DNA from 3 places in the Bradyrhizobium sp. LM2.9 genome. Region 1 is predicted to be linked to each of the others. Evidence: predicted binding sites of a transcription regulator. Region 1 holds the regulator's gene; each other region holds the start of a gene.
What was found. The regulator LexA, encoded in region 1, represses DNA repair genes until DNA is damaged. The targets are predictions, from matches to a motif close to TGTTCNNNNTGTGTTCNG.
Positions count from the first base shown of each region.

Region 2: the regulator LexA is predicted to act here: its motif matches at 3,412-3,429, upstream of ACVWW3_RS25710 (ribonuclease T2 family protein).
Region 3: the regulator LexA is predicted to act here: its motif matches at 2,994-3,011, upstream of recA (recombinase RecA).

Region 1 covers NZ_JBSRYJ010000002.1:2,282,086-2,287,665, reverse strand. The annotation lists partial or broken gene ACVWW3_RS12420 (ComEC/Rec2 family competence protein) at 1-705, shown strand, start outside; gene ACVWW3_RS12415 (hypothetical protein) at 844-1,278, opposite strand; gene lexA (transcriptional repressor LexA) at 1,667-2,368, opposite strand; gene ACVWW3_RS12405 (molybdopterin molybdotransferase MoeA) at 2,545-3,756, opposite strand; gene ACVWW3_RS12400 (hypothetical protein) at 3,983-4,174, opposite strand; gene ACVWW3_RS12395 (HAD family hydrolase) at 4,344-4,970, opposite strand; gene ACVWW3_RS12390 (alpha-hydroxy acid oxidase) at 4,984-5,580, opposite strand, start outside.
Region 2 covers NZ_JBSRYJ010000002.1:4,927,255-4,932,834, reverse strand. The annotation lists gene uvrC (excinuclease ABC subunit UvrC) at 1-334, opposite strand, end outside; gene ACVWW3_RS25725 (outer membrane protein) at 586-1,209, shown strand; gene ACVWW3_RS25720 (cold-shock protein) at 1,296-1,511, opposite strand; gene ACVWW3_RS25715 (23S rRNA (adenine(2030)-N(6))-methyltransferase RlmJ) at 1,762-2,622, opposite strand; gene ACVWW3_RS25710 (ribonuclease T2 family protein) at 2,675-3,367, opposite strand; gene ACVWW3_RS25705 (hypothetical protein) at 3,506-3,970, opposite strand; gene ACVWW3_RS25700 (hypothetical protein) at 4,152-4,445, shown strand; gene ACVWW3_RS25695 (DUF3617 domain-containing protein) at 4,491-5,021, shown strand; gene ACVWW3_RS25690 (ATP-binding protein) at 5,042-5,580, opposite strand, start outside.
Region 3 covers NZ_JBSRYJ010000002.1:3,083,158-3,088,737, forward strand. The annotation lists gene ACVWW3_RS16610 (hypothetical protein) at 1-710, opposite strand, end outside; gene ACVWW3_RS16615 (hypothetical protein) at 721-936, opposite strand; gene ACVWW3_RS16620 (hypothetical protein) at 1,184-1,636, shown strand; gene recA (recombinase RecA) at 1,813-2,901, opposite strand; gene ACVWW3_RS16630 (hypothetical protein) at 3,612-3,776, shown strand; gene ACVWW3_RS16635 (DUF2798 domain-containing protein) at 4,610-4,867, opposite strand; gene ACVWW3_RS16640 (DUF6894 family protein) at 5,116-5,349, shown strand; partial or broken gene ACVWW3_RS16645 (hypothetical protein) at 5,358-5,580, opposite strand, start outside.

The DNA of each region.
Region 1 (5,580 bases):
TGGGTCGCGGCATTGCCGGGCGCGATCGGCCGCATCCCGGCTTTCGGCATCGCGCCGCTGATCGCGGCGAGCCTGGGGATCATCGTGCTGGGCCTGTTGCGCACGCCGCTGCGCTGGTCCGGCGCACTGGTGCTGCTGGTCGCGATCCTCTGGGGGCTGTCGGTGCGGCAGCCCGACATCCTGATTGCCGGGGATGGCCAGAGCGTCGCGGTGCGGGGCAAGGACGGACATCTTCACCTGATCAAGACGAGCAAGGATAGCTTTTTGCTCAAGGAGTGGTTGGCTGCCGACGCCGATCCGCGCGATGCCGCCAGCGCCTCGCTGGCCGCCGGCGTGTCTTGCGATGAATCCGGCTGCGTGACGCCGCTCGCCGATGGGCGGCTGGTCGCGCTGGCACTGCGCATCGACGCGCTGGCGGACGATTGCAACCGCGCCGCGCTGGTGGTGACGGCACGTCCCGCGCCGCCCGATTGCGCCGCGATGGTGGTCGATCGACGGCGGCTCGCGAGCCAGAGCGCGCTGGCGCTGACGCAGCGTGGTGACGGCTTTGCAGTTCAGGCGGTGAGGGAAAGAGGCACGAGCCGTCCCTGGTTGCCGGCCGGCGCAGGCGAAGGTGATTTCGACGGCAGTCTTGCGCCGAAAGCGATCCCGCCACGCAGCAAGGACGCAACGCCGGCGGAAATCGATTTGCAAGCCGACGATTAATCGGATCGTGCGGAGAGATGCAGTCGGCTGGTGCATCCGATCGGATTCGCTGGACGCAAACCACACCACCTCGCCGGCCACGGCCGGCGATTGCAAATCAATCCTGGCCTCCGATCCCGTGGCCGGAGGGCGACCGTGTCAGCCGATCGGCAGGCGCGTGATGGTCGGCTGCCTGTTGGCCATGATCTGCGGCTTGTGCTCGCGCTCGCCGGCCGGCAGCGTCACCGGCAGTTGCAGCACGGTCGCGCGCTGTCCTTCGACAAGCTGGGTCACCAGCACGTATTTGCCGTCGGGGAATTCGATCGCGTCATGATGGCGGTCGGGAATGTGCGGATCGATCTTGCCGAACTTGCCGACACGGGAATTGATCGTGCGTGTCCAGATCCAGCGATTGTCGTAGCGGATGTTGTCGGCGAAGGCGAGCTCCGTTCCCGGCAGCAGGCAGACGGCCACAGTCGGATCGGCTGCGGACGCAAAACCACGCGTCGAGGTGCCGCGGAAGGTTGTCGTGACGACCGTCTCGCCGATTTCGGCGGGGCGCGACGCGATGGCATGCAGGCTGTAGTCACACATCGGGTGCTCCTCATGCTGGGATAGCAACCGGCGTCTCTTATCGAGGCGCAGGCCCCTATCAGAGTGGAAACACACAAGCCTCTGCTTGGTTATGGGCAAATCTGCGGCTGGTTTCCGCACGCCGCGATCACTTTATCTTTCCCGAATCGGCGAGGAACAAAGCCTGCTCCTGGGCATTTCGGTCGCGCACGTCAGCGGCCGGAGATGCCGTTGCGCAGACGTCTCCTCAAACCGGAACGCCGCGAAGCCTCTGGGATGCTTGGCGCGGCGTGTCGAGGATGGACCGCCGGAGAAGCGGCCGGATAATCTGTGCAGAACCAGGATGACTATCCAGCCGGAGCGGGCAATCCGTCCACTCCAATTGGAATTGCGTGACTGCCGTACAGGCTCAGTACTTTCGGTACAGCCCGATCAGCTTGCCCTGAATTTTCACCCGGTTCGGCGGCAGGATGCGCACCTCATAGGCGCCGTTGGCGGGCTCGAGCGCGATCGATGCGCCGCGGCGGCGGAAGCGCTTGAGGGTTGCTTCCTCGTCGTCGATCAGCGCCACCACGATGTCGCCGGTATCGGCGCTCTCGTTGCGCTGGATCAGCGCCATGTCGCCGTCGAGGATGCCGGCCTCGACCATGGAATCGCCGCGCACTTCGAGCGCGTAGTGCTCGCCCGAGCCAAGCATGTCAGGCGGTACGCTGATAGTGTGGCTGCGGGTCTGTAACGCCTCGATCGGTGTGCCGGCCGCGATCCGGCCCATCACCGGCACCGCGACCGGACGTTCACCATCGTCCGCGGGCAGGCTGGAGCTCGCACGCACCTTGCCGAGATTGCCCTCAATGACGCTCGGCGTGAAGCCGCGGCGGCTGCCGGCGGCGGCCTGGAGCTCGGGCAATTTGATGACCTCGATCGCACGGGCGCGATTGGGCAGGCGTCGGATGAAGCCGCGCTCCTCGAGCGCCGTGATCAGGCGATGGATGCCCGACTTCGAGCGCAGGTCGAGCGCATCCTTCATCTCGTCGAAGGAGGGCGGCACGCCGCTTTCCTTCAGACGTTCATTGATGAACCGCAGAAGCTCGTATTGTTTGCGCGTTAACATCTCGACCAAAGTCTCCCGTTTGATGTCGTTCGATTCCGAGACGCTGAATTCAGCAATAAGCCGCTACACGCTCGAAACAAATCATGAACGGACACTATATGTTCGATATGTGTTCCGCAACTGCTTAATTTACCGTGAACAGAGCGAAGTTCGCGGAACATGCGTTGTCGGGGCGCTCACACGGGGAGCCGCAACACCTCGCAAGGTGTGCCTGCTTCGGCTTTCGGCGCGAACGGTGCGCGCACGAGAAGTACCTGTGCCGCAGCGAGATTCGCAAGCAGCGAAGAGTCCTGATGGTTGACGGGAAGGGCAACGCGCGTGCCGTCGTCGCGCTCCTCCAGATGCGCGCGTAGATAGTCCTCCCGCTGGTCGTTGGCGCCGACGTCGCGGCCGAGCACGGCGCGCTCGCGGCGATGGTGAATCACTGAACGGCCCGAGAGAGCGCGAATCAGCGGCACCAAGAACAGGAAAGCGCAGACGTAGGACGACACGGGATTGCCCGGCAGGCCGATCACCTCCATCGCGCCGAGCCGCCCGTGCATCATCGGCTTGCCCGGCCGCATCGCGATCTTCCAGAACGCCATCGTTATGCCTTCGTCCCTCAGCGCCTGCTGGACCAGATCGTGGTCGCCGACCGATGCGCCGCCGGTCGTGATCAGGATGTCGGCTCCGCTCTCGCGGGCGCGTCGAATGCCGACGGTGGTGGCCTCAAGCGTGTCGGCGGCAATACCGAGGTCGATGGTCTCGGCGCCCTCGCTGCGAGCGAGAGCGTGCAGGGCGTAGCCGTTGGAATAGACGATCTGGCCGTGACCGGGCGTGGTGCCCGGCATCACCAGCTCGTCGCCGGTGGCGAGGATCGCGACCTTCGGACGTCGGCAAACGGAGAGGTGCGGGTGATTCATCCCGGCCGCAAGCGCGAGGTCGCGCTCGGTGAGACGGCTTCCCTTGCGCAGGAGCACGTCGCCGTCGCGGAAATCGACACCGGCGGGCCGGATGTGCCGTCCGGCGATCGCGGCTTCCTTGATCGTGATGCGCTTGCCGTCGGCGACCGTGTCCTCCTGGATCACGACGGCGTCGGCGCCGTAGGGAACGACGCCGCCGGTGAAGATCCGCACGGCCTCGCCGGCGCCGACTGTTCCCGCGAACGGCCGACCTGCCGCGACCTCGCCGATGACGGTGAGCTTCGAATCGATCGTCGCGGCATCGGCCGCACGCACCGCGTAGCCATCCATCGCCGACATCGCCTGTGGCGGCTGCGTGCGCCGGGCCGCGGCGTCGCGCGCGAGCACGCGATGGTAGGCTTCGTCGATGGCAACCATCTCTTCGGGCAGCGGCTCTGCACCCGCCAGCACCGCGGCAAGCGCGTCAGAAACCGGCATCAAGGCCACGGCGAAAACTCCTGCTCGGCACGTTCGGGCGAATGTTCCGCAAGTCTTCTAGCCGAGCGCGGGCGCAGAGGCAAAAACAGCTGAGCGGGGACAGTCATCCCGCTGCTTCACATTGTTCTGGAAGGCAAGATCAAGCCCGTCGCGGCATGATCCGAGGAACGAGACAGATCGGCAGGAGAGTGACCATGGCAGGGACGAGAATGACGAGCGCCCCGGCCAGCGCCTATCAGGTCCCTGTCTGCTCGGGACTTACGTCGGGCGCCTTCGACCCCTGATCCTTGTCGGGAAGCGGATCGGCCTGGGATTTCAGGTCGGCGGCCTTGCTCACGAGCTTGGCGGAAAGGTCCGAGTCTGAAGTTGTCCTGGCGAATTCAAGAAGAAGAGAGGCCTGCTTGGTGAGGTAGGTCTTGCCCAACACGATGATGCATCCGTCCGTAGAAGTCCCAACGGACTCAAGAGTCCGGAGGGTGGCATTCCGTTCCCGGAACTCTGTCTAAAAATGCACAAAGTGTTTTGGTTCCTCGTCCCCGGGTGAAATTGTTCCGGATCGGCAGGTCGGCTTGCCTGGCAATGCGCCAGGCCGGCGGTCAGATCCCCAGCGCCTTGAGGGCGATCCCGACGTCACGCGGCGAGGTCACATGCACCGCCGTCAAGCCGCGCGCCCGCGCGCCTTCAATGTTCTCGGCAAGATCGTCGAAGAACACGATACGCCCGGCGGGCACGCCGATCGCAGCAACGACGTGGTCGAAGGCCTCCGCATTCGGTTTGCGCAGGCCGATGCTGGACGACAAATACAGCTCGCGGAAATGGCGGAGGACGTCGGCATATTCCTTCGAGAAATAGTCCACGTGCGGCCGGTTGGTATTGGAGAAGACGTAGAGCGGCATCTGCTTCGCTGCCCGCGGCAACAGCTCGGCGATATCAGGCATTTCGCCGGTGAAGATCGCGTTCCAGCCTTCCAGGAACTGCGCGTCCGAAATGCCGATTCCGAGCGAATCTCGCAACGAGGCGAAATAGTCCTCGTCACTGAGCTTGCCCACCTCGTGCAGCCGATAGGCTTCGCTGTCCCGCACGTAGCGCGCGACGATGGCATCGGGCTCGCAGCCGGCATGTCCCGCCCAGCAGGCGATCGCCTTGGAGAAATCGATATCGAGCACCACGCGGCCGAGATCGAACAGAAGCGCATCCGCGCTGCCGGGAGAGAGCGGTGTCATTGCGTCCTTTCACTCAGTATCGATATGGCTCGTGGTCGAACAGCGGAAACGCGCTGAACACGCTCGGCGCGTTGGTTGCGGTCGCTGCATGGAGGCAGGATTTGTCGACCTCGGTGAACGAAGTCGCACCCAGCAAGCCGAGGCAACGCAGCACTTCGTCCTCGAGCAGCTCCAGCATGCGCGCCACGCCGGCTTCGCCGGCCGCCGCCAGTGCCCAGCATTGCAGCCGGCCGATGCCGACGAGGTCGGCGCCCGCCGCTATTGCCTTGACGATGTCGGTGCCGCGACAGACACCGCCATCGACCATGATTTTCGCGCGGCCCTTCACGGCATCGACGATCTCGGGCAGCACGTGCATGGCGCCGCGACCGTGATCGAGCTGACGGCCGCCATGGTTGGAGACGTAGATCCACTCGACGCCATGATCAATCGCGATCAGCGCGTCCTCTGGCGTCGCGATGCCCTTGAGGATCAGCGGGATCTTGAACTTGTCCTTGATCATCTTCACCGTCCGCCACTCCAGGCCCTTCTGGAAATCGCCGCCGGTGGCGCGCAGGCGGCTCTCGCGAACGTACCGCTTGGCGATGTCACGCTCGCGACGGCTGTAATG
Region 2 (5,580 bases), 2.6 Mb from region 1:
TCGACAGGCGCTTTTTGACGTTCTTGGCCTTGCCGACATAGAGCACGTCGGCATTCGCACTAAGCATGCGGTAGACGCCGGGCGAGGTGGGGGCGAGGCGAACCGCGCGCTCGATCGCCTCATGGCCGGTCGCCAGCGGCTCTTCGCCGACCGTGCCGCTCTCTTCCGGGATATCCGGCAGCCGTGCATCGTCCTCGTCGTCACCGCTTGCGGTCGCGGGATCGAGGTCCGGGGGCGCCGTTTCCGTTTCCTGGGGCGGGACGTCCGGCACGTTGCCGTGCACGGGTTTACGCGCGTGCATGTCGTCCGGATCGTCGGTGGAATCGTGAACCATGGAGCGAATTTAGGCGCTTGGGGTGCTGATTTGAAGTTCCGGCCGTGCGGCACGCACAGAATGGCGGCGCAGTTCCCGGTAACGCTTGCTTAAGCCTGTTAACAGCGCGGTAACCCGACTTAACAGGCCTTTAACTTAAAACTCGCGATAAATCTTACACGAAAAGGTCTTGGTTCCGTAACCATGCGGTTTTGCCTCGCGCGGCGGCGCAGGCATCGCACCCGGTGACGGCAGTTGCGTTGGAGTGTGTGATGAAGAGGCTCGTTGTGGGCGCAGCTGCGTTGGTTGCAGCCGGCTGGACGGCTTCGGCAAAGGCGGCCGATCTCAATTACGGGCAGCGTGCGCCCTACACGGTCAATCAGCCGCTCAACGGCTATAGCTGGGCGGGCCCGTATCTCGGCGGCAATCTCGGCTACGAATGGGGCTCGGTGAACAACAATCCCGCAAAGCCCTCCGGCTTCGTCGGCGGTGTTCAGGCCGGCTACAATTTCCAGAACGGCCCGTGGGTGTTCGGCGTCGAGGGCGACATCCAGGCCACGGGTGCCGACGACACCTTCGCGCCGTGGAAGTTCTCCAATCCGTGGTTCGGCACCCTGCGCGGCCGCGCCGGCTATGCCTTCAGCAACGTGCTGGTCTACGGCACCGCGGGCCTCGCCTTCGGCGAGCTGCGCGCACAGACGTTCGGCTGGACGGAGTCGCACACCAGCGCCGGCTGGACCATCGGTGCCGGCGCGGAAGTCGGGTTCGCGCCGAACTGGAGCGCCAAGCTCGAATATCTCTACATCGATCTGTCGACGAGTCAGTTCGCGATTACAGGCGTGTCAAACGGCTATAGCGCCAGCGTTGTGCGCGCAGGCGTGAACTATCACTTCTGATACCCAAAGAAGAAAATACCGGACTACAGCCTCCCGGCCGCTCGCGGCCGGGATTTTTTTGCGCCGGTGTTTTCGCGTCGGACTCGCTAGGAAAGGATGACTAAATCGACCGCCTTCGGCCCCTTCCCCTTCTTGTCCGGTTCGACTTCGAAAGTAATACGCTGTCCTTCGGCAAGGTCCTTTAATCCGGCCCGCTCCACGGCAGTAATGTGCACGAAGACGTCGCGGCCGCCGTCGTCCGGTTTGATGAATCCGTAGCCGCGCTCGCCGTTGAAAAACTTGACCGTTCCCGTCATGGCCATCGGGAAACTCCCCCTCATTGCTCCTCCGTCGCGACGCAGACGCACGTCACGACATGACCGGGCCGTACGAAGCCCGGGAGCTGGCCATCCTTGGGCAGACCATTCGGTCCGACCGGATCTTTCTTAGGCCTTCACTCCGCCGCAACCATTCGCGGAAGCGGAACGTAAAGCCAGTCACGGAAACAGCATAATACGGTTCTTTGCAGATTGACTACGGCTCTTGCATATTTTTCCCAAGAATGCCGGAGTGTTAGGGCCTCGGCACCTCTAATCGGAATCTGGCAGCGCCACCCTGGCCGAGCGGCATTTCCAGCTCGGGCAGGATCGTCTTGAGCTCGCCCTGCAGCGTGTAAGGCGGATTGACGATCAAGAGCCCGGTGGAGGTGAGAGTTGCGCCGTCGGCTTGCGGCGACACACTGAATTCGAGGCGCAGGCAATTTCCCGGCGGCTTTGCTGCGGCTGCGAGGCGCGCCACTGATTGCACCAGTGCGTCGGTGGCGCGCCGGCTCTTGGCGGGATACCAGATTACATAGATACCAGTCGGCCATTTCGCAAAAGCCGCCGAGAAGGCCTCGCCCAGCTTGTCGAACTCGTCCTTTGCCTCGAACGGGGGGTCGATCAGCACGAGCCCGCGCCGTTCCTTCGGCGGCACGAAAGCCGGCAGCGCCATCCAGCCGTCGAGATCGACCACGCGGGCCTGCTCGTCGTGGCGCAGCACGCCGATCAGCGCTTTGCGCGCCTTCGGCTCGAGTTCGCAGGCGACGAGGCGGTCCTGCGGCCGCATCAGGGCGCGCGCAATCAGCGGCGAGCCCGGATAAGCCTTGAGCTCGCCCTTCGGATTGTAGGCGCGGACAATATCGAGATAGGGCTTGGTCAGCGCGATGGTGTCGTTCGAGAAACGCGCCTGCATCAGCCGGGCGATGCCCGTCAGCCACTCGCCGCCGCGGCGGGCCTCGTCGCTTTCGAGATCGTAGAGGCCGGCGCCCGCATGGGTGTCGATGACGCGGAAGGCGCCCGGCTTGTCCTGGAGATAGGTGACGATGCGCGCCAGCACGATGTGCTTGATGACGTCAGCGAAGCTTCCGGCGTGAAAGGCGTGGCGGTAATTCATGCAAGAGCACTACGCCACGTGACGGCTTGAGCAAAGAGGCACGACGCCGGGGCTACCCACCCCTGATCGGCGGCATCGTCACCTGGTCGCGGCGGCAGGCGCGGCGGTCGATCTCCTCGCAGGCGCGGAATTGCAGGTCCTTGCTGAGGCAGATGCGGACTTCGGACAGCCGCGTCCGGTTGCACGTGATTGAGACGGCGGCGTTGCCGAGGCCCGGATTGGCCTTGATGAAGGCCTCCTCCACCTCCGCCGGCGCCACGGTCTTGGCCTGCGATAGATCGAGATATTCGGCCGGAATCTTGATCGCGGCGCGCGCCTTTCGGATCGTTTCGAAATAGCTGCGGTCGGCGAGCCCCGAGCAGGTGCCGTGCTTGTCCCACTCGTTGAAAATCAGCCCCGGCGCCGGCATCAGATCGAGCATCGAGGAGACGATGCTGCGATTCAGCCGCGGCGACGGCCGCTGGCAATATTCCGGAAAACCGTTCTCATATTGCGGCCACAGACCATGCACCACGAAAGCGTAGGGCCGTCCGCTGCACTGGATCTGCGAGCGGCCGCCGCGCTCTGCCGCCTCCTCGCAGAAGGAGGGCGACCACGACAGCGACAGCACATAAAAATCGAATTCGCCGGGCGCGTTCTGCCGCTTGTCCTCGGCCTTCGCGCCGCCGGCCAGCGCAGCCAGCCCGGCCGCAAGCGTCAGCGAGATCATCAGGCGGGAGAACGAATGCAATCTGGAATGAAACATGGCGACCCCCTCAACTAGACTGTGCAGCAAGCCTAGCAGGCGATAGGAACATTTCAAGAACAAAATTCAGGCGGCCATTTCAGCCAACCGAATCAGAGCTTCTTGGACTGAGGCTGGGCTGCTTAAGGCTTAGGCTGCTTAAGGCTTGGCGGCGCGGCAGGACGGGTTGTAGGCCCAGTTGCGGTCGAGCCCGACCACGCACCATTCGACGCCCTGGCCGAAGCTGGCGAAGCCGCCATCCTCGATGATCGAGAAGTGCACCTTGCGCATCTTGCCGTCCGTGAGCATGGCCTCGCCGCTGCAAAAGCGGCGCGGAATGTTATCGGGTGCCCAGGGCCGGAACGCGGTCTCGCGAACCGCGGCGAAGCCGGTGATCTTCAACGAGGAATTCCAGAACGAGCTTTCCTTCTCCAAGAACTGGGAAGCGATCGTCGGCAGCGCCCTGTCGCATTCGGAGACGTTGCCGTCATAGCGCGGCCCGCTCAGCCAGAAATTCAGCTCCAGCGGATTGGCGGCCCTGGCCTCACCGAGCGACAGCGCCCCGAACAGGAGGCCGAGCACGGTGGCAAAGCGGAGCGATTTCAGGGAGGTCGAGGCGCGCATGGGCAATCCAGACAGCATGATCTGCGAGGGACGGACGGTGCCGTGAAGGCCGCGCGGGGTCAAGTGCAGCGCGGCAACACTCGCCGACGAGTTGACCACAAGGTCGCAGCAACCGGCCTTCCGTTCTTTCCACCGCCGCCCCGGCACCGTAAACTGCCACCAACCAATCGGAGTGACGGGAATGCGAATCATTGCGGCCGCGGGCCTACTTGCCTTGGGTATGATGGCGAGCCAGTCGGCGCGCGCCGATATCCTTCCGGTGCCTCCGTTCAAGGGCAACGACACCGGCGGCATCATCGCCTATTCGATGGCAACCCAGGTCGATGCGCGGCAGGTCGCGGTCGATCATTGCGCGCGCTACGGAAAAGTCGCGAAATTCCTGGGGGTGCAGGCCTATGAGGGCGGCTACATCTCGTTCTCGTGCCGCTGGGTGCCCTATGGCGCTGCCGACAAGCCGATCCGCACGCTCTACTGAGGCGTTTTCGTAACGCCAGCAATCTCTCAGCCGGGAGCTTCTCACATGACGCGCAAACTCGCTTTGCTCGGCTCGGCCCTTTGCCTCGTCTTGTCGGCCGGCGTAGCCAGCGCCGACGATCTGCCGATGCGCAAAGCTGGTCTCTGGGAATTGAAGATGCTCAGGACCGGTACGCCCGTGCCCGAAATGACCATGCAGCACTGCACCGACGAGACCGTCGACAAGGAGATGAACAACAACGTCTCCCCGATGGCCAAGCAGATCTGCGCCAAGCAGGACATCAAGAAGACCGCGACCGGCTATGTCAGCGATTCCGAGTGCAGTGTCGCCGGCATCAGCACGACCTCGCATGCCGAGATCACGGGCGATTTCAATTCGGCCTACACGGTGAAGACCTCGTCGCACGCACAAGGTGGCGCCGCCGGCGCCGCGGGGCGCGATTCCACGATGACACTCGAAGCCAAGTGGCTCGGAGCCTGCAAGCCCGAGCAGAAGCCCGGCGACATCGTGATGCCGGGCGGCTTCAAGATGAACGTGCGCGACATCGACAAGCTGAAGACGCTGCTGCCGAAATAGGACTGTTGCGGCTACATCCGTTATACCGGTATCCGCACGCTCGCCCTTAATCCGCCCATCGGGCTATCGCCGAGCGTGATGTCGCCGCCATGCGAGCGGGCGATGTCGCGTGCGATCGCGAGGCCTAGGCCGGTGCCGCCTTCGTCCTGGTTGCGGGCGTTGTCCAGCCGCAGGAACGGCTTGAACACCTCTTCGCGCAGATGGGCGGGAATGCCCGGCCCGTCGTCGTCGACCGTCACGGTCAAATAACGGTGATCGCGCTGGCCGGTGATGGCGATGCTTCTGCCGTAGCGGGCGGCGTTGGTGACGAGGTTGGCGAGGCAGCGCTTGAACGAGGCCGGCTTCACCGTGACCACGGGCAGCCCGTTGAACGCGACGGTCGCGGTGTGGCCGTGGCGTTCGGCGTCGCTGCGCAACTCCTCGAGCGCCTGTGCCATGTCGGTCGGCTGCGACTGCTCGCCGGAATCGCCACGGGCAAACGCGAGGTAATCTTCCAGCATCATCGACATCTCGTCGACGTCCTTGCGCATGCCCTCCATTTCAGGGCTGTCGCCGATCA
Region 3 (5,580 bases), 800 kb from region 1:
TAATCGAAAACGCGCCGCTCGTTGCGCTTCTGATCACCCGGAAAAACTTCAAACGGCTGTACCTCGCCCGGTGCGATTAACTCTAGAATCCGCGTTTCCGTAGCTCCAAGACCAGTTGTGACGCTCGGAAGCTCTTCCAGCAGGCCAATTGCGGACTGCTCCAGCTGCGGAAGCAGGCTTAGATCCGTTTTGAGGAGGTCGACCCAAGCCCGCGGCGTCGGGGAACGATAAGCCCGCCATGCACGGCCGGCCAGTTCAACGTGACCTTGCGAAGGATTAATAGTCCGCGGATTTTGCTCCGCAAGTCGCTCCGGATCAACATCACCAGCGGCAACGTCCAGCTGACGTATCACGAATCTGGAAACCGCCACTCTCTCGCCGCCACAATGGTCGAGGAGCCAGAGCAGAAGCAATTGTGCGTTTGGGTTTGGCTCTATCCACAGTTCGGCCGATTCGCATTCGAACAACAGCTCGATCAATCCCCGCCCCTTCACTCCCGGCTTATCGAGGCGCCAAGCCGGCGTGTCATCCAGCCAATGAAGGCCGGGTAGCTGTGTCGTATGCGGAGCAAAGAACGCTTCAAGCTCTGCGCCGGATGGCGGCGCACCCCAGACAAATCGACGATTGATCGCGAGCACGAGATCGCCCAGGCTGGCCTGTTCGAGGGCGCCGGCAGCGGAAGAGTCTGTTGTCAGAACAAGCCGCGTCATGCTCGGGGCCTCAAGGCTTGGTTAAAACAGAGCCGTAACGCCACAGCCGGTCGTTGGTCAGCCGCGTGCCGCCCCACCAGCGGTCGATCGGATTGTGGCGACTGAAATCTTCCTTGCCTGCAAGAACTGCCTCGCCAAACTCCGTCAGCGACAACCGGCTGCGTAGATATGCGGCGTGCCGATCTCTGTGATTCTCGCGATAGATCGTGCGCAGCTCGTCGTCCAATCCGGCCCACTGCAGGACTGGGGCCAAGCGCAAGCCCGTCGAGCAACCGGCCTAACTCAGTCTCTCCAAACACGAACGTCCGCCGATGCGAACGCAGGTGAAACAACGCATTCGTGTTTGCAAATCCTCCGGCAAGCATCTCCAGGAATCGCATCTCGGTCGCACCGAGTCCCGTCGAAGGCGACGGGAGTTCTGCCAAGAGATCGAGCAAGGCCGGGCGCAGCATCAACAACGCACTGAGATCTTGATGAACGAGATCGACGCAAGCCTCAGGGGTCGCCGCGCGGTAGGCCGACCACGCCAACTTGGCAGTCTCGAACTCTCGGGCCGTGATACGCGCGACATGAATGTGCGGCTCGGACGCGGCGAGATCCTCACCGCTTTCTATCATCAGATCGGATGCCACAAGTCGAAGTCTAAGCTTTCGCACCAGCGAGGAGCAGGAGCTGAGGTAGTCCAGCAAGCAGACGAGCTGCAATTGATCGCTGGGAGCTGGATCGAACCAAAGTTCGATCACGTCATATCGCTCGCAGAAGTCCGCAAGGGGCAAATCTTTGCGATCCTTGATGCCCTTGGGCCACCGGATGCCCCAATCAGACCAATGATCACCTGGCCCGAGATTCGCGGAGCGCGCCGCGAAATAGGCTGCGAGCTTTTCGGGCGAGGGCAGCGGTCCCCACTCGAAGTGAAACGAGAATGAAATGACAAGCTCCGCCAACCCCGATCGGGCGAGCGCGCTTCCGGACGAACTGGTCAAGATCAGACGCTTCATCGCACCACCTGATCAATGCAACGCAAAACGAAACGGGCACTGACGACGTCGGCAACTCAACGTCTTCAGCGCCCGCTCCTCGCGAAAAACTCTAGGCTTGACGCTTACTCGTCCGCCGGCTCGTCGCCGTCGGCGTCACGCTCGGGGCTGCCGGCGAGAATCTGCTCGGCGATCAGGCCGGAGTTCTGGCGGATCGAGGTTTCGATCTTGGCGGTGATGTCGGGGTTGGCCTTCAGGAACGCTTTCGAATTCTCGCGGCCCTGGCCAAGACGCTGGCTGTCATAGGAGAACCATGCGCCGGATTTTTCGACGATGCCGGCCTTGACGCCGAGATCGAGGATCTCGCCCATCTTGGAGACGCCTTCGCCATACATGATGTCGAACTCGACCTGCTTGAAAGGCGGCGCCAGCTTGTTCTTCACCACCTTGACCCGCGTGGTGTTGCCGACCACCTCGTCACGCTCCTTGATCGCGCCGATGCGGCGAATGTCCAAACGGATGGAGGCGTAGAACTTCAGCGCGTTGCCGCCGGTGGTGGTTTCCGGCGAACCGTACATCACGCCGATCTTCATCCGGATCTGGTTGATGAAAATGACCATGGTGTTGGACTTGTTGATGGACGCGGTCAGCTTGCGCAGCGCCTGGCTCATCAGGCGGGCCTGCAGACCCGGCAACGCATCGCCCATCTCGCCCTCGAGCTCGGCTTTCGGTACCAGCGCCGCAACCGAATCGATCACCAGCACATCCACCGCGCCCGAGCGCACCAGCGTGTCGCAGATTTCCAGCGCCTGCTCGCCGGTGTCCGGCTGGGAGATCAGGAGCTCGTCGATGTTGACGCCCAGCTTGCGCGCATAGACCGGGTCGAGCGCGTGTTCGGCGTCGATGAAGGCGCAGATGCCGCCCTTCTTCTGCCCTTCCGCCACCGTGTGCAGCGCCAGCGTGGTCTTGCCCGAGGATTCCGGCCCGTAGATTTCCACGACGCGCCCCCTCGGCAAGCCGCCGATCCCGAGCGCAATATCAAGCCCAAGCGAGCCCGAGGAGATCGCCTCGACATCCATCGAGCGGTCGTTCTTGCCGAGCTTCATCACCGAGCCCTTGCCGAACTGCCGCTCGATCTGGGAAAGCGCGGCGGCCAGGGCTTTACTCTTGTCCATGGAGGATCCTTCGACGATACGCAGCGCAGTGGTGGACATCGGGTCGTGCTCCTTATGACGAGGATTCGCGTGAGGGACAAACGATTGGCGAGGCGGTCCGTCGATAAAGACAATGTACCCCATTTGTTCTAGGTTCGCAATATGTTCTTTTGCAGATTTGGGTGCTGGCCTGTTTCGACCCCTGGCGGCCCAGTTTGAAAAGGTCCCGTGGCCTGTTTTGAAAACGAGCAATTTTTCCTATCGCAACTCTCTCCGCTTTCCTGATTGTTCGCCCATACGAGAGAGAGGCGATTTCCCTCGGATTGTATGTATGATCTGCCGGATTGAATGGGGGAGACGTAATGAACAAGTGGTTGGTTTTGTGGATTGCTGCTTCAATCGGGATTGTCACGGCGCATCCTGCTCAAGCAATGTCATGCTCAGACTACAAAAATATCTGCCTGTCTAAGGGCTCAAAGAAGTGCGAGGGGGCTTGGAAGCAATGTATGCGGACCGGCACATACATTGGTCCGGATAGCGGAACAAATCACGGGCAAGCTGATAAGCGATAGTCGAAGGAAGAGCCGCCTCAGTGGGCGGCCTCTTTCGTTCCATCGTAATTCCGGCGCCCCTCCTCGACCAAAGCTGACGCACATCAAAGACCGATGACCTGCACGCCGTCAGAATTCCGTAATCCTGCGGCACCGAACCTTTTTGCGGTCTGCGGCCTTCTTCCGGGACACGGGACCGCAACTCCGGGGACCTCAGTCATGACGGACACGCACCACGATACGACCAGGCACAATCCCCTGCTGGAGGCCGCGCGGGAAGAGATGATCAAGTTCGAGCGCAAGGAAAACGAGTTTCGCAAGAAGGACCGCGAAGAGCGGGCCGCCGAGCTCCGTTTGCCGCTGGACGCGATCAGGGTTCATTAATCCGCACAGGACGGGCTTCGGCGCTGACGAAAGGACACGCTGCCGGACGCGGCAGGCGGTGGCGGTGCCCGCCGCCCGGTCCGCACCGGAGACAATGCCCGCCGGGAGCGGTCGGCACGGGAATCGGGATTCGCATATCCTGGAGGCGAATCCGAGCACGGTATGGTATCAAGATACTACCTGTAACTCATTGATGGAACGCGGACATTTCCCAGAGAGCTACTGTGCATGGGGTTGTTTTCGCGTTTTTTGAAAGGCGCGCATGCGTCTTCCACCACTGGAGCGCAATTTGGATCGGGCCGGCCGCCGTCTCACGGCATGCCTGCACCACCCCTACAGCAGAACCAGCAACCCGATGCCGATCACCAGCACCACGAAGCCAGCCGCCGTCGCGGCGGCGAATGACCGCTCTACGTTGTCCATGATGCCACCCCGTTGCCGGCGCGCCACGTTTCCCCCATGGCCGCACCGTCGGTGCGAAATCTCGCCCGCCCTTGTGTTCTGAGTTGTGCGAACGGATGTCGAAATTGGGACGGGTGCGGGGCCAGTCTGCGGCCTCGACTTTCGCCGCCACTGTCAGGCGCGCGCAAGCTCTGGTCGTGTCCGGTTGACCAACACCGGCCCTCCATACCCAGACGACGACCCCGCTCTCCCCGCGCGGGGTTTTCCTGTTTGCGGGCGCGGGCGAACGCAGCGGGCTGGATCCGATTCGCGTCTTTGTCAGGCTGTCGTAAGCTGAGCCGGCTAGGCTTATCTGGCTATGGTGTTGCAGCCCAGCACCTCAGCCTCCAATAACCTTCTGCCCCGCTTGGCTCTCCCCAAGCGGGGTTTTTTCATGCCGGCCGGCCGGTTTGCGAGCCCCCCTCTTCCCGCGTCAGCCGCAGCGAGAAGGCGCGGATCGCCGGCGCTGCGAGCAGCACGATCGGCAGCATTGCGACCCATGCGATCAGCCACGACACGATCCAGTGCGTGAGGAAGACCATCGCGGTCCCTGCGGGAAAGCTGGCAATCCCCGCCGCGATCAGCGAGGTCAAGCCGGACTGGATGACACCGAAGACGAAATGAGAGTAGCGGCGAGGGATGCCGAGCATGACGCGCCCATGTTGTTTGGCCGTCATCAGGCCAAGCAAGCCACATGCCGTCGCAGCGCCCCTGCGGGGCCCAGGAACTTTGTTCATGGTCGGAGAACCACGGGCACGGGCGCCCCGGATGTATTCCGTAGCCGCCCGGAATTGATCTCAGGATGGTTTGGGATTGGAGTGCGCGCGCCCGTGACCTTGAGGGATGGCCTTGAGGGATGGCCTTCCCTGGGGGATGTAACGCGCAATCGGTGCCAACCATGCCGCTCTACTTCTTCCGAATCCGGAACGGCCGCTATTCCGGCTGTGCCGACCAGGCGTCGGAATTTGCCGATCGCGATTTGGCCTGGAAGGAGATGACCAGCGTCTGCGCCGACATGGCCGCCGGCATCGCCCGCAAGCTCCAGGAAAATTCCGAATGGCACATGGAGCTGCTGGACGAGGCCAAGGAGCCCGTGTTCCGGATCCGCATCACATCCGAAACCTTCGAATAGGGCTGGCCCTAATCCGCGCTGGGCAGCCGCCGCATCGTGAATTCGATGTCGCCGCCGGGCAGCTCGCGCCAGTTCTCGACCGCGCTCATATAGCCGGGCCTTGGGGTAGCGGGCGAAGAAAGCCTGCGCCCTCTCCCGCGCCGCCGCGCGCGGCAGCGTGAAGGTCTCGCGCAGATAGCCGTCGCCGGCCGTCGGGCCGGGCTTGCCGCCCAGCTTGCGCCGGCGCGCCAT